DNA from 2 places in the Streptomyces sp. NPDC050548 genome. Region 1 is predicted to be linked to the other one. Evidence: riboswitches for the same ligand, from Rfam matches in the RefSeq annotation. Region 1 holds a riboswitch; the other holds the start of a gene.

Region 1 (5,132 bases):
GTGCAGCGCCACCGCGTCGAGGCGGTCGGCAGGGGTACCGTCATCGTGGCTGTCCGCTTCCTTCTTGTTCCAGTTTCCGTGATCGCCGGTTTGCCCGGCGAGTGTGGCTCGTAACCCTACGGCCTGGCGGGTACTCGCCGCTCGGTCGTCCACAGCGGCGAGGCACCCTGCCCCGGTGCGTCCCGTTACGTCATGCTCTGTATCCATGATCAGCACCTGGGCGACAGCGGCCGTCAGAGCCCTCCGGAACACCTCGGCACCGATGACATACGCCCTGATCGCCCTGTGCTGTCTGATCTTCGTCCTCGGCCCGGCCTCGGGCTTCGTCCCCTCCTACGGCACCGGGGACGCGCTGCTCGCCGCCCAGCGGGCGTACTTCCACCGCTGGGGAGTGGTACCGGCCGACCTGTTCGCGAGCCCGGGGCGAGAGGCGCTGACCCCGGTCACCGCCCTTTTCATTCACGGCAGCTGGATCCATCTCCTCGGCAACATGCTCTTCCTCTACGTCTTCGGAGCGATGACCGAGGAACGTCTTGGCCGAGTCGAGTTCACCCTCTTCTACCTGGCCTGCGGTTATCTGGCACTGCTGGGCTACGCGCTGGCCAACGCCGACTCCGCGCAGTCGCTGGTCGGCGCGTCCGGGGCGATCTCGGCGGTCCTCGGGGCGTTTCTCTACCTCTTCCCCCGGGCCCGCGTGACGAGCCTCCTCCCCTTCCTCTTCTTCCTGCCGCTGCGCTTCCCGGCGTGGGTCGTACTCCCGTTCTGGGCGGCGCTGCAGTGGCTCGCGGCGGGCCAGGCCGCACAGGGGCCCGGGGTGGCGTACCTCGCCCACCTGGTGGGCTTCACGCTGGGGTTCGGTTACGCGTGGGTCAGATTCAGGAAAAAGAAGGGCCCGAAGGGCGGCCTTGGAAGGGCGGTGGCGGGCGACGGGCGGGCGACTAGAGTGAGGGCCGCCCCAGCAACGGTCCCCGAGGGAGAGAACCAGCCGTGATCACCGCGATCGTCCTCATCAAGACCAGCGTGGACCGGATTCCGGAGATCGCCGAGTCGATCGCCGCGCTCGAATCCGTGAGCGAGGTCTTCTCCGTCACCGGTACGTACGACTTGATCGCGATGGTGCGGGTGCGACAGCACGAGGACCTGGCGGAGGTCATCCCCGGCCGGATCAGCAAGATCCCGGGCGTCGAGGGCACGGACACGCACGTGGCGTTCCGGACGTACTCCCAGCACGATCTTGAGGCTGCGTTCGCCATTGGGCTGGATTCTTGAGGTTGGGCGCCTAGTGGGGTGGGGGGCGCGGATCGTTTGCGACTGACCGTGCGTTGTGGCTGGTCGCGCAGTTCCCCGCGCCCCTGGGTGGGCTGCTCCCGAGGCCCGTCACCCGGAACCGTCGGGACGCACCGTCCTGTGTCTGCGTCACGTCCGCCCAGCGACGGACCTGCACACCGTACGGCCGCCGCCGCTCCGCTCGCCCCAAGTAGAATCCCCACCCCTGGACGGTCACACCGCCGGCACGCAACGGCCGTCCTGCGTACGGTAGTTCCACTTCGCGCCGTCGGTCACCAGTTCCCGTACTGCCGTCACGAAACGCTCGACGTGCTCGTCCGGGGTGCCCGCGCCGAAGCTGACGCGGATGGCGTTGAGGGACTTCTCGCCGGGGGCCGCCTCGGGGGAGCCGCACTCGCCCTGGGTCCCCGGGTCGCTGCCGAGCAGGGTGCGGACCAGGGGGTGGGCGCAGAAGAGGCCGTCGCGGACGCCGATGCCGTACTCGGCGGAGAGGGCGGCTGCGAAGTGGGAGCTGTTCCAGCCTTCGACGACGAAGGAGATCACGCCCACGCGCGGGGCGTCGTCGCCGAAGAGGGACAGGACCTTGACCTGGGGGATCGCCGCCAGGCCCGCGCGGACCTCGGCGATCAGGTGCTGCTCGCGGGCCACCAGCGCGTCGAAGCCCGCCTCCGTCAGCGCCTTGCAGGCCGACGCGATGGAGTAGGCGCCGATGACGTTCGGGGAGCCGGCCTCGTGGCGGGCGGCGCTGTCGTGCCACTCCACGTCAACTCCCCCGTCCTCACGCCGAGTTACCTTGCGGCTGGCGCCGCCGCCCGCGAGGTAGGGGTCGGCGGCCTGGAGCCAGTCGGCGCGGCCGGCGAGGACTCCGGAGCCGAAGGGGGCGTACAGCTTGTGGCCGGAGAAGGCGATCCAGTCGACGTCGAGGTCCTGGACGGACACCGGGTGGTGCGGGGCGAGTTGGGCGGCGTCTAGAACGATCCGGGCGCCGTGGGCGTGAGCCGCGGCGGCCAACTCCCGTACCGGCCACAGCTCGCCGGTGACGTTCGAGGCGCCGGTGACGCAGACCAGGGCCGGGCTGTAGGGGTCACGGGCGGCGAGGGCCTGCTGCAGGGTCTCGACGGCCTGGGCCGGAGTGCGCGGGGCGTTGAGGTAGGTGACCCGGGCGTCCTTCCAGGGCAGCAGGGACGCGTGGTGCTCGGTCTCGAAGACGAAGACCTGGCAGTCGGCGGGGAGGGCCGCGGCGAGGAGGTTCAGGGAGTCCGTGGTGGAGCGGGTGAAGATCAGCTGGTCGTCGGGGCGGCAGTCCAGGAACTCCTCGACCGTCTTCCGCGCGTTCTCGAAGAGGTCCGTCGACAGCTGCGAGAGGTAGCCGGCGCCTCGGTGGACGCTGCCGTAGTACGGGGCGTAGGCCGCCACGTCGTCCCAGACGCGCTGGAGGGCGGGGGCGCTGGCCGCGTAGTCGAGCGCCGCGTAGGTGACCTCGCCGCCCGTGACGAGCGGGACGGTGACATCCCGGCCGAGAACGGGCAGCGCCCCCGAAATGTCACTGCAAAGCGTCGTAGCGGTGGCCGTGGTGGAGACAGACATGGCGAACTCCTGTGAGAGGCAAGGCGGTTCCGCCGTGCGAGCGGGACATGGCTCAAGCACGGAGGGGGTGAAAGGGGATGTGCGGAGGCGGGGCTCGACGCCCTATCGCATTCGCTTGCTCACAGAGGGCTCCCTCGATGACCAGGACCCCTGGTGTCTTTCGAGGGGCCCGCGCTTGCCGCAGACCTCGCTGCCTACGGCCTGGTCTTCACCCGGGGCACCCCGCCACGGACGGAGGGTTGCCGGACAGTCGGCCGGGGCCTCATGACTGTCACTCATGACCTGGTCGGAAAACGTACGTGAAGTGATCGTCGTCCCGCAACCCGTGTCCGGATCGCGGGACGACGACCGCCGTACGGACGGCTACGCGTTGGTGGCGGCCGCCCAGCGCTCCAGGGTCCGCTTGGCGGCACCCGAGTCGATCGACTCCGCCGCCTTCTCCATCCCGGCCCTGATCCGGTCCGCCAACGGCCCGTCCCCCCGCTCCAGCGCCACCAGGGCAGCCGCCGAGTTCAGGAGTACGGCGTCCCGCACCGGGCCCGGCTCGCCGTCCAGGAGGCGGCGGGCGACGCCCGCGTTGTAGTCGGGGTCGGCGCCGCGCAGGGCCTCCACGGGGACGAGTTCGAGGCCGACGTCCCGGGGATCGAAGGACTCCTCGGTGACCTTGCCGTCGCGGACGATCCACACCCGGGAGGTCGCCGTGGTCGTCAGCTCGTCCAGACCGTCGTCACCGCGGAACACCAGCGCGGAGGAGCCGCGCTCGGCGAGCACGCCCGCGATGAGCCCGGCCATACGGGTGTCGAAGCAGCCGACCGCCGACGAGGTGACCTTCGCCGGGTTGGTGAGCGGGCCGAGGAGGTTGAACGCGGTCGGAATCCCCAGCGCCCCCCGGACCGCGCCGACGAACCGCATCGACGGGTGGAACTTGGCCGCGAAACAGAAGGTGATCCCGGCCTCCGCCGCCACCCGCGCCACCTGCTCGGTCGGCAGGTTCAGATTGATGCCGAGCTTCTCCAGCACGTCTGAGGAACCGCTCGCCGAGGACGCGGCCCGGTTGCCGTGCTTGACGACCTTCGCCCCCGTACCGGCGATCACGATCGCGGACATCGTCGAGATGTTGACCGTCTTGGCCCGGTCGCCGCCCGTACCGACGATGTCGACGGCAGGACCCGGAATGTCCAGCGGCTTCGCGTGGGCGTACATCGTCTCGACGAGACCGGTGATCTCCTCGACCGTCTCGCCCTTGGCCCGCAGCGCCACCAGGAAGCCCGCGATCTGCGCGTCCGCGGCCTCACCGCTCATGATGCGGTCCATCGCCCACGCCGTGTCGGCGGTGCTCAGGTCCTGTCCGGCCAGCAGCGCGCTCAGTACGTCGGGCCAGGAACGGGCCGCCGCGGTGTCGCCTCCAGCGGGGGTCACAGCGCTCATACGGCCGCTCCTGAGTGTCGTAGAAACATGGTTCAAATATGCGTCCCCACCCTATCCAGCTCAGGACACGGCGAAGGGCCCCGTCCGGTGTTCGGACGGGGCCCTTCGACTGTGGCGTGGCGACGCCTCAGCGATCAGTGGTGGCCGTGGCCGCTCGTGATCTCCTTGTACTCCTCGACGGTGGGCTTGGCGATCTGGGACTCCTCGCCGTAGTACGCCTCGCTCAGCTTGGCGCGCAGCTTCTCGGTGCCCTTGACCTTGCGCTCGACACCGTTCTCGTCGACCGTCGCGCCGATCGCGGCCGGCACGTACTGCTCGTGCGCGGTGAGCGTGTGCAGCGCGTCCTGGCTGAGCGGCTCGTGGATCTCGACGAACTCACCGTGCGGCAGGCGCTTGATGATGCCCGACTCGCGGCCGTGCAGCACCTTGTCCTTGTCGCGGCGCTGGAGGCCGAGGCAGATCCGCTTGGTGGCGATGAAGACGAGCACCGGCACCACGAAGAAGGCGACACGCACGAACCAGGTGATCGAGTTGATCGACAGGTGGAAGTGCGTGGCCCAGATGTCGTTGCCGCCACCGACGAGCAGGACGAAGTACCACGAGATCCACGCGGCACCGAAGGCCGTACGGGTCGGGACGTTGCGCGGGCGGTCCAGGATGTGGTGCTCGCTCTTGTCGCCGGTGACCCAGGACTCGATGAACGGGTAGACCGCGATCGCGACCAGGACCAGCGGGAAGATGATCAGCGGGATGAACACGCCCAGGACGAGCGTGTGACCCCAGAAGTTGATCTCCCAGCCGGGCATGAAGCGGATCAGGCCCTCGGAGAA
Region 2 (5,132 bases), on a different contig from region 1:
GGAAGGTCGGCGGCACCGAGGCGAACGCCGTGTGCGCCGCGAACATCCTCAACGCCTGGTCGACCACGCTGACTTCGGTCACCGGCAACGCCGACCGGTTTCTCGCGGCCGGCCTCTACGGCTGGCAGTTCGCCAACGCCTGCGAACTCATGCGGGACTACAGCGGGTTCAATCTGGCCGCCGCCCAGCAGATGCTGGCGAACGTCTTCTACCCGCTCAACAACAGTTTCCTCACCAACCACAACGACGCCTGCATCACCAACTACTGGGCCAACTGGGACCTCTGCAACATGGCGTCCATCCTGGCCATCGGGATCCTCAACGGGGACAGCGCCAAGTACGACCAGGCCGTCACCTACTTCAAGTCGGGTGCGGGCAACGGCTCGATCGCGCACGCCGTGCCGTATCTGTACACCGACTCGGACGGCTACGCGCTCGGCCAGTGGCAGGAGTCCGGCCGCGACCAGGGCCACACCGTCATGGGCATGGGGCAGATGGGCGCCATCTGTGAGATGGCCTGGAACCAGGGCGACGACCTGTACTCGTACGACAGTCGCCGTTTCATGAAGGCCGCCCAGTACGTCGCGAAGTACAACAGCGGCAGCGACGTGCCCTTCACCACCTACACCTGGGGCACCGGGCAGAGCTGCGCCCAGTCGTCCCAGACGGTGATCTCCGCCTCCTCGCGCGGCCAGATCCGGCCGGTGTGGGCGATGCTCCACTTCCACTACAACCGGCGGATCGGCCTCGACGACAAGTACATCTCGGCCATGTACTACAACCTCGTCGCACCCGAGGGCGGGGGAGGTGACTACGGCACCGACAGCGGTGGCTACGACCAGCTCGGCTTCGGGACCCTGATGTACGCGAAGTAGCGGCCCGGCCTGTCCACGGGTCGGGACCTGTGCCCGACCCGTGGACGCCCTCTTGACCCCGGGCGACGGTGGATCGACACTCCAGTAGGGAATCCTAGTGAACAGGTAGGGAAACATGGGGCGCCTTGAGCCGGTCACCACCAGCCGAGTGGACCGTTCGCCCCTTCTGACCTCCCGCCGTCACATCGATCTGCTGCGGGTGTGCAGCGCCATGAGCCCACTGCGCTGAGCCCCGTCCACCGTTCGACGACGCTTCCGCCGCGCGTACGTCCACGCGCCCGTACCCGGGGAGTCCCATGTCCGTCACGTCTCTCGCCGCCGTCCCCTCACCCCGCTCCGCCCCCCTGTTCAGGGGCCGGATCGGGAGCGACGCGCGCAGCGGGCACTACGCCGTGCCGCGCCGCTACCGCCTCCATCTGTCCACCGCCTGCGCCGACGGCCTGCGCATCGCCGTCACCCACAGCCTCCTCGGCCTCCACGAGAGCTGTCCGGCCGTGTTCCTCTCCGCCGTACCCGACTGTCCGAGTGGTGGACACTCCGAACTGCGCCTGCTCTACGAGGCGAGCGCCCACCGCTACTCCGGACCGGCCGCAGCGCCCGTGCTCAGCGACGACTGGTCCGGCCGCATCGTCAGCACCCACGCCCCCGACATCACCCGCGACCTCGCCCGGCACTTCGGTGCGGGCGGACCCCGGCTCTACCCGTGCGGCGCCGAGTCGGAGATCGAGGCCGTCGAGCGGCTCTGCGCACAGGGCATCGAGGACGCGGCACAGCGCGCCGGAGCGGCCGGTGGCGAACAGGCCGAGCGCGACGAAGCCCTCGGCCTGCTGCTGGAGACACTGGGCTCGCTCGACCGCTGGCTGGACGGCCGCGAGCACATGATCCGCGACGAACTCACCGCAGCCGATGTCGAGTTGTGGGTGACCCTGGTGCAGCTCGACACCGTGCACCGCTACCACCTGGACGCCGCCGCCGTGCAGAGCGTCGCCGACCACCCCCACCTGTGGGCCTACGCCCGCCGGCTGGCCGCCCACCCCGCCTTCGGCACCCATCTGGACCTCGACGGCATCGCCCGCCGCCACCACGCCCGCTGCCAGGGCTTGGAGGCCGCCGGTGCCGCTGTCCAGATCCTGGACTGGGCGGCCCATGCGGCGGACGAAACGGGAGCTTGCCGCAGTTGAGCGGCGTGCCCACCGTCCAGTTGGTGGACGGCCGTTGACATTCGTTCGGGCAATTGTCTTAACTTGCGGCCAGAACGGTCATGAGTGTCAGCGACAAGCCCTGGCTTGCTGACCGGCAACCCTCGCACGCGGTGGGGTGCCCCAGGTGACGACCGGACCGGATGACGTTTCGGTAAGCGCGAGGCCCCGCGGGGCCGGAACAGTGACAGGTGACGCCATGTACGCAGCTCTCAGGACGGCCACATGCCGTCCGCAGGGCTGCGTACGGTCGTACGCCAACCTGTTCGTCGCCGACCGCGCTGTCGATCTGCTCCGGGTCAGCAGCGCACTGTGTACCGCACCGGGCCGCGCCCGCTGTCGGGCCTGACGACCAGTCGGCCCACGCACCTCTGACGCACACCCGATCCCGCCGGTGTGCCTGCCCCTTCCCCGCCCCCGGTCCCGCGCACCCGCGCGTGCCGTCCGCCGTCGCGCGTCCACCGCCACGGACCGGGGTCTGTGAACCCGCCGGAGCCCACCATGAGTGAACCCCCAGGCACCACTGTGTCCCTGGCCGACGCCCCCGCAGCAGACGCCCCGTCAAAACCCCTCACCGCACAGCGAGTTCAGCCGCTGCGCCGGCCCGGCCGGTGGATCGTCACCCTGGTCGTGCTGGTGGTGGCCGCCCAGTTCGTCCACGGGCTGGTCACCAACTCCTTCTACCAGTGGGACCGCTTCGGCTACTGGTTCCTGCGCCCGACGATCCTCGACGGACTCGTCATCACCCTCGAAGTCGCCGCGCTCAGCGCGGTGTTGGGTCTCCTCGGCGGCATCCTGCTCGCCCTGGCCCGACTCTCCAAGAGCCCGGTGCTGCGCGCGGTGAGCTGGATCTATGTGTGGGCGCTGCGCTCGATCCCGCTCATCGTGGTGCTGATCTTCCTCTACAACTTCAGCGCCCTCTACCAGACGCTCAGCATCGGCGTCCCCTTCGGACCCGCCTTCTTCTCCGTCGACGAGTCGAAGCTCGCCACCGACATGGTCGTCGCCGTCGTCGGACTCAGCCTCAACGAGGCGGCGTACGCGGCCGAAGTGGTCCGCGGCGGCATCCTCTCCGTCGACCAGGGCCAGCACGAGGCGGCCTCCGCCCTCGGCCTCCCCAAGGGCTACCAGTTCCGCAGAATCGTCTTCCCGCAGGCGCTGCGCTCCATCACCCCGAACTACGTCAACCAGCTGATCGGCCTGATCAAGAGCACCTCGCTGGTCTTCTACGTCTCGCTGCTCGACCTGTTCGGCTCCGCGCAGACGATGGGCTCCACCTACCCAGGCGACATCGTGCCGCTGCTCCTGGTCGTCACCGTCTGGTACCTGATCCTGACCAGCGTGGTGTCCGTCATCCAGTTCTACGTCGAGCGGCACTACGCCCGGGGCGCCACCCGCAACCTGCCGCCCACCCCGATCCAGAAACTCCGCACCGGTGTCACCGATCTGCGGGCCCGCATCCGCAGGGAGACCGCCGTATGACCACGAACACCGTCGAACCCCTGGCGGACATCACACCCGCCGCCGTAGAGGTGCACGACGTCCACAAGTGGTACGGCGCCCACCGCGTGCTGGACGGCGTCGACCTCACCGTGCGGCCCGGCGAGGTCACCGTGATCCTCGGCCCGTCCGGTTCCGGCAAGTCCACGCTGCTGCGGGTCATCAACCACCTGGAGAAGCCCGAGATCGGTTACGTCAGCGTCAACGGCGAACTCATCGGGGTGAAGCAACAGGGCGGACGGCTCAAGGAGTTGAGCGAGCGTGCCATCCTCGCGCAGCGCAGCCGGATCGGGTTCGTCTTCCAGAACTTCAACCTCTTCCCGCACCTGACCGTCCTCGACAACGTGGCCGCCGCCCCGGTCGCCACCGGCAGGCTCGGCAAGCCCGAAGCCCTGGAACTGGCAAGGGAGTTGCTGGGCCGCGTAGGTCTCGCCGAGAAGAGCGGCGCCTACCCGAGGCAGCTCTCCGGCGGCCAGCAGCAGCGCGTCGCCATCGCACGGGCACTGGCCCTCCGCCCCGGCGTCATTCTCTTCGACGAGCCGACCTCCGCCCTCGACCCCGAACTCGTCGGCGAAGTCCTCTCCGTCATCAAGGACTTGGCGACCAGCGGCACCACCCTCGTCATCGTCACCCACGAGATCGGCTTCGCCCGCGAGGTCGCCGACCGGGTCGTCTTCATCGACGGCGGAAAGATCGTCGAACAGGGCCCGCCCCACGAGGTCCTCGACAGGCCACAGCACGAACGGACCAGGGACTTCCTCAGCAAGGTCCTCTGAACCCCTTCCTCACCTTCACCCTCGACACCGAGCCTAGGAACAGCCATGTCTACTCTCAGCCTGCGCAGCAGAATCACTCGCGGACTCACCGCGGGAACCGTCCTCGCTTCCCTCGCCGGTGGTCTCGCGGCCTGCGGCGGCGACAGTGACGCGGCCACCACGTCCGGCGGTGCCGCCTCCGGCACGGTCACCGTGGGCGCCTTCTCCCTCGGTGCGGCCAAGGAGGCGAAGCTCAAGGTCGCCGAAGTGAAGTCGATCAGCGCCGAGTTGCCCAAGTCCATAGCGAAGAGCGGCAAGCTGGAGATCGGCGTCGGCTTCCTGCCCGCCGGCTCCCCGCCGCTCGGCTACGTGGGCTCGGACCAGAAGACCCTCACCGGTTCCGAGACCGACATCGCCCGCCTGGTCGCCGCCGTCCTCGGCCTCAAGCCCGAGCTGAAGAACTCCACTTGGGAGAGCCTCTTCATCGGCCTCGACAGCGGAAAGGTCGATGTCGCCTTCTCCAACGTCACCGACACCGAGGAGCGCAAGGCGAAGTACGAGTTCGCGTCCTACCGCGAGGACAACCTCGGCTTCGCGGTGAAGGCCGACAACTCCTGGAACTTCGACGGCAATTACGAGAACCTCGCCGGCAAGACCGTCGCCGTGGGCGCGGGCACCAACCAGGAGCGGATCCTCCTGGAGTGGAAGAAGAAGCTGGCCGCCGAGGGCAAGAAGGCGCTCACCGTCAAGTACTTCCAGGACAACAACAGCACCTACCTCGCGCTGGCCTCCGGGAAGATCGA

The links. A riboswitch is a leader RNA that binds a small molecule or an ion and turns the genes downstream of it on or off. The one in region 1 is predicted to bind S-adenosylmethionine.
Region 2: another riboswitch for S-adenosylmethionine. It lies ahead of ACIBJH_RS06215 (amino acid ABC transporter permease); the one in region 1 lies ahead of ACIBJH_RS13075 (aminotransferase class V-fold PLP-dependent enzyme).

The regions. Positions count from the first base shown of each region.
Region 1 covers NZ_JBITGV010000003.1:626,389-631,520, reverse strand. Annotated here, with positions in the region: gene ACIBJH_RS13090 (hypothetical protein) at 1-44, opposite strand, end outside; gene ACIBJH_RS13085 (rhomboid family intramembrane serine protease) at 206-991, shown strand; gene ACIBJH_RS13080 (Lrp/AsnC family transcriptional regulator) at 988-1,269, shown strand; gene ACIBJH_RS13075 (aminotransferase class V-fold PLP-dependent enzyme) at 1,501-2,874, opposite strand; SAM riboswitch class IV at 3,041-3,157, opposite strand; gene trpD (anthranilate phosphoribosyltransferase) at 3,238-4,302, opposite strand; gene ACIBJH_RS13065 (cytochrome bc complex cytochrome b subunit) at 4,437-5,132, opposite strand, start outside.
Region 2 covers NZ_JBITGV010000002.1:79,770-84,901, forward strand. Annotated here, with positions in the region: gene ACIBJH_RS06200 (alginate lyase family protein) at 1-875, shown strand, start outside; gene ACIBJH_RS06205 (putative leader peptide) at 991-1,104, shown strand; gene ACIBJH_RS06210 (glutathione S-transferase C-terminal domain-containing protein) at 1,172-2,056, shown strand; SAM riboswitch class IV at 2,133-2,241, shown strand; gene ACIBJH_RS06215 (amino acid ABC transporter permease) at 2,576-3,556, shown strand; gene ACIBJH_RS06220 (amino acid ABC transporter ATP-binding protein) at 3,553-4,350, shown strand; gene ACIBJH_RS06225 (ABC transporter substrate-binding protein) at 4,396-5,132, shown strand, end outside.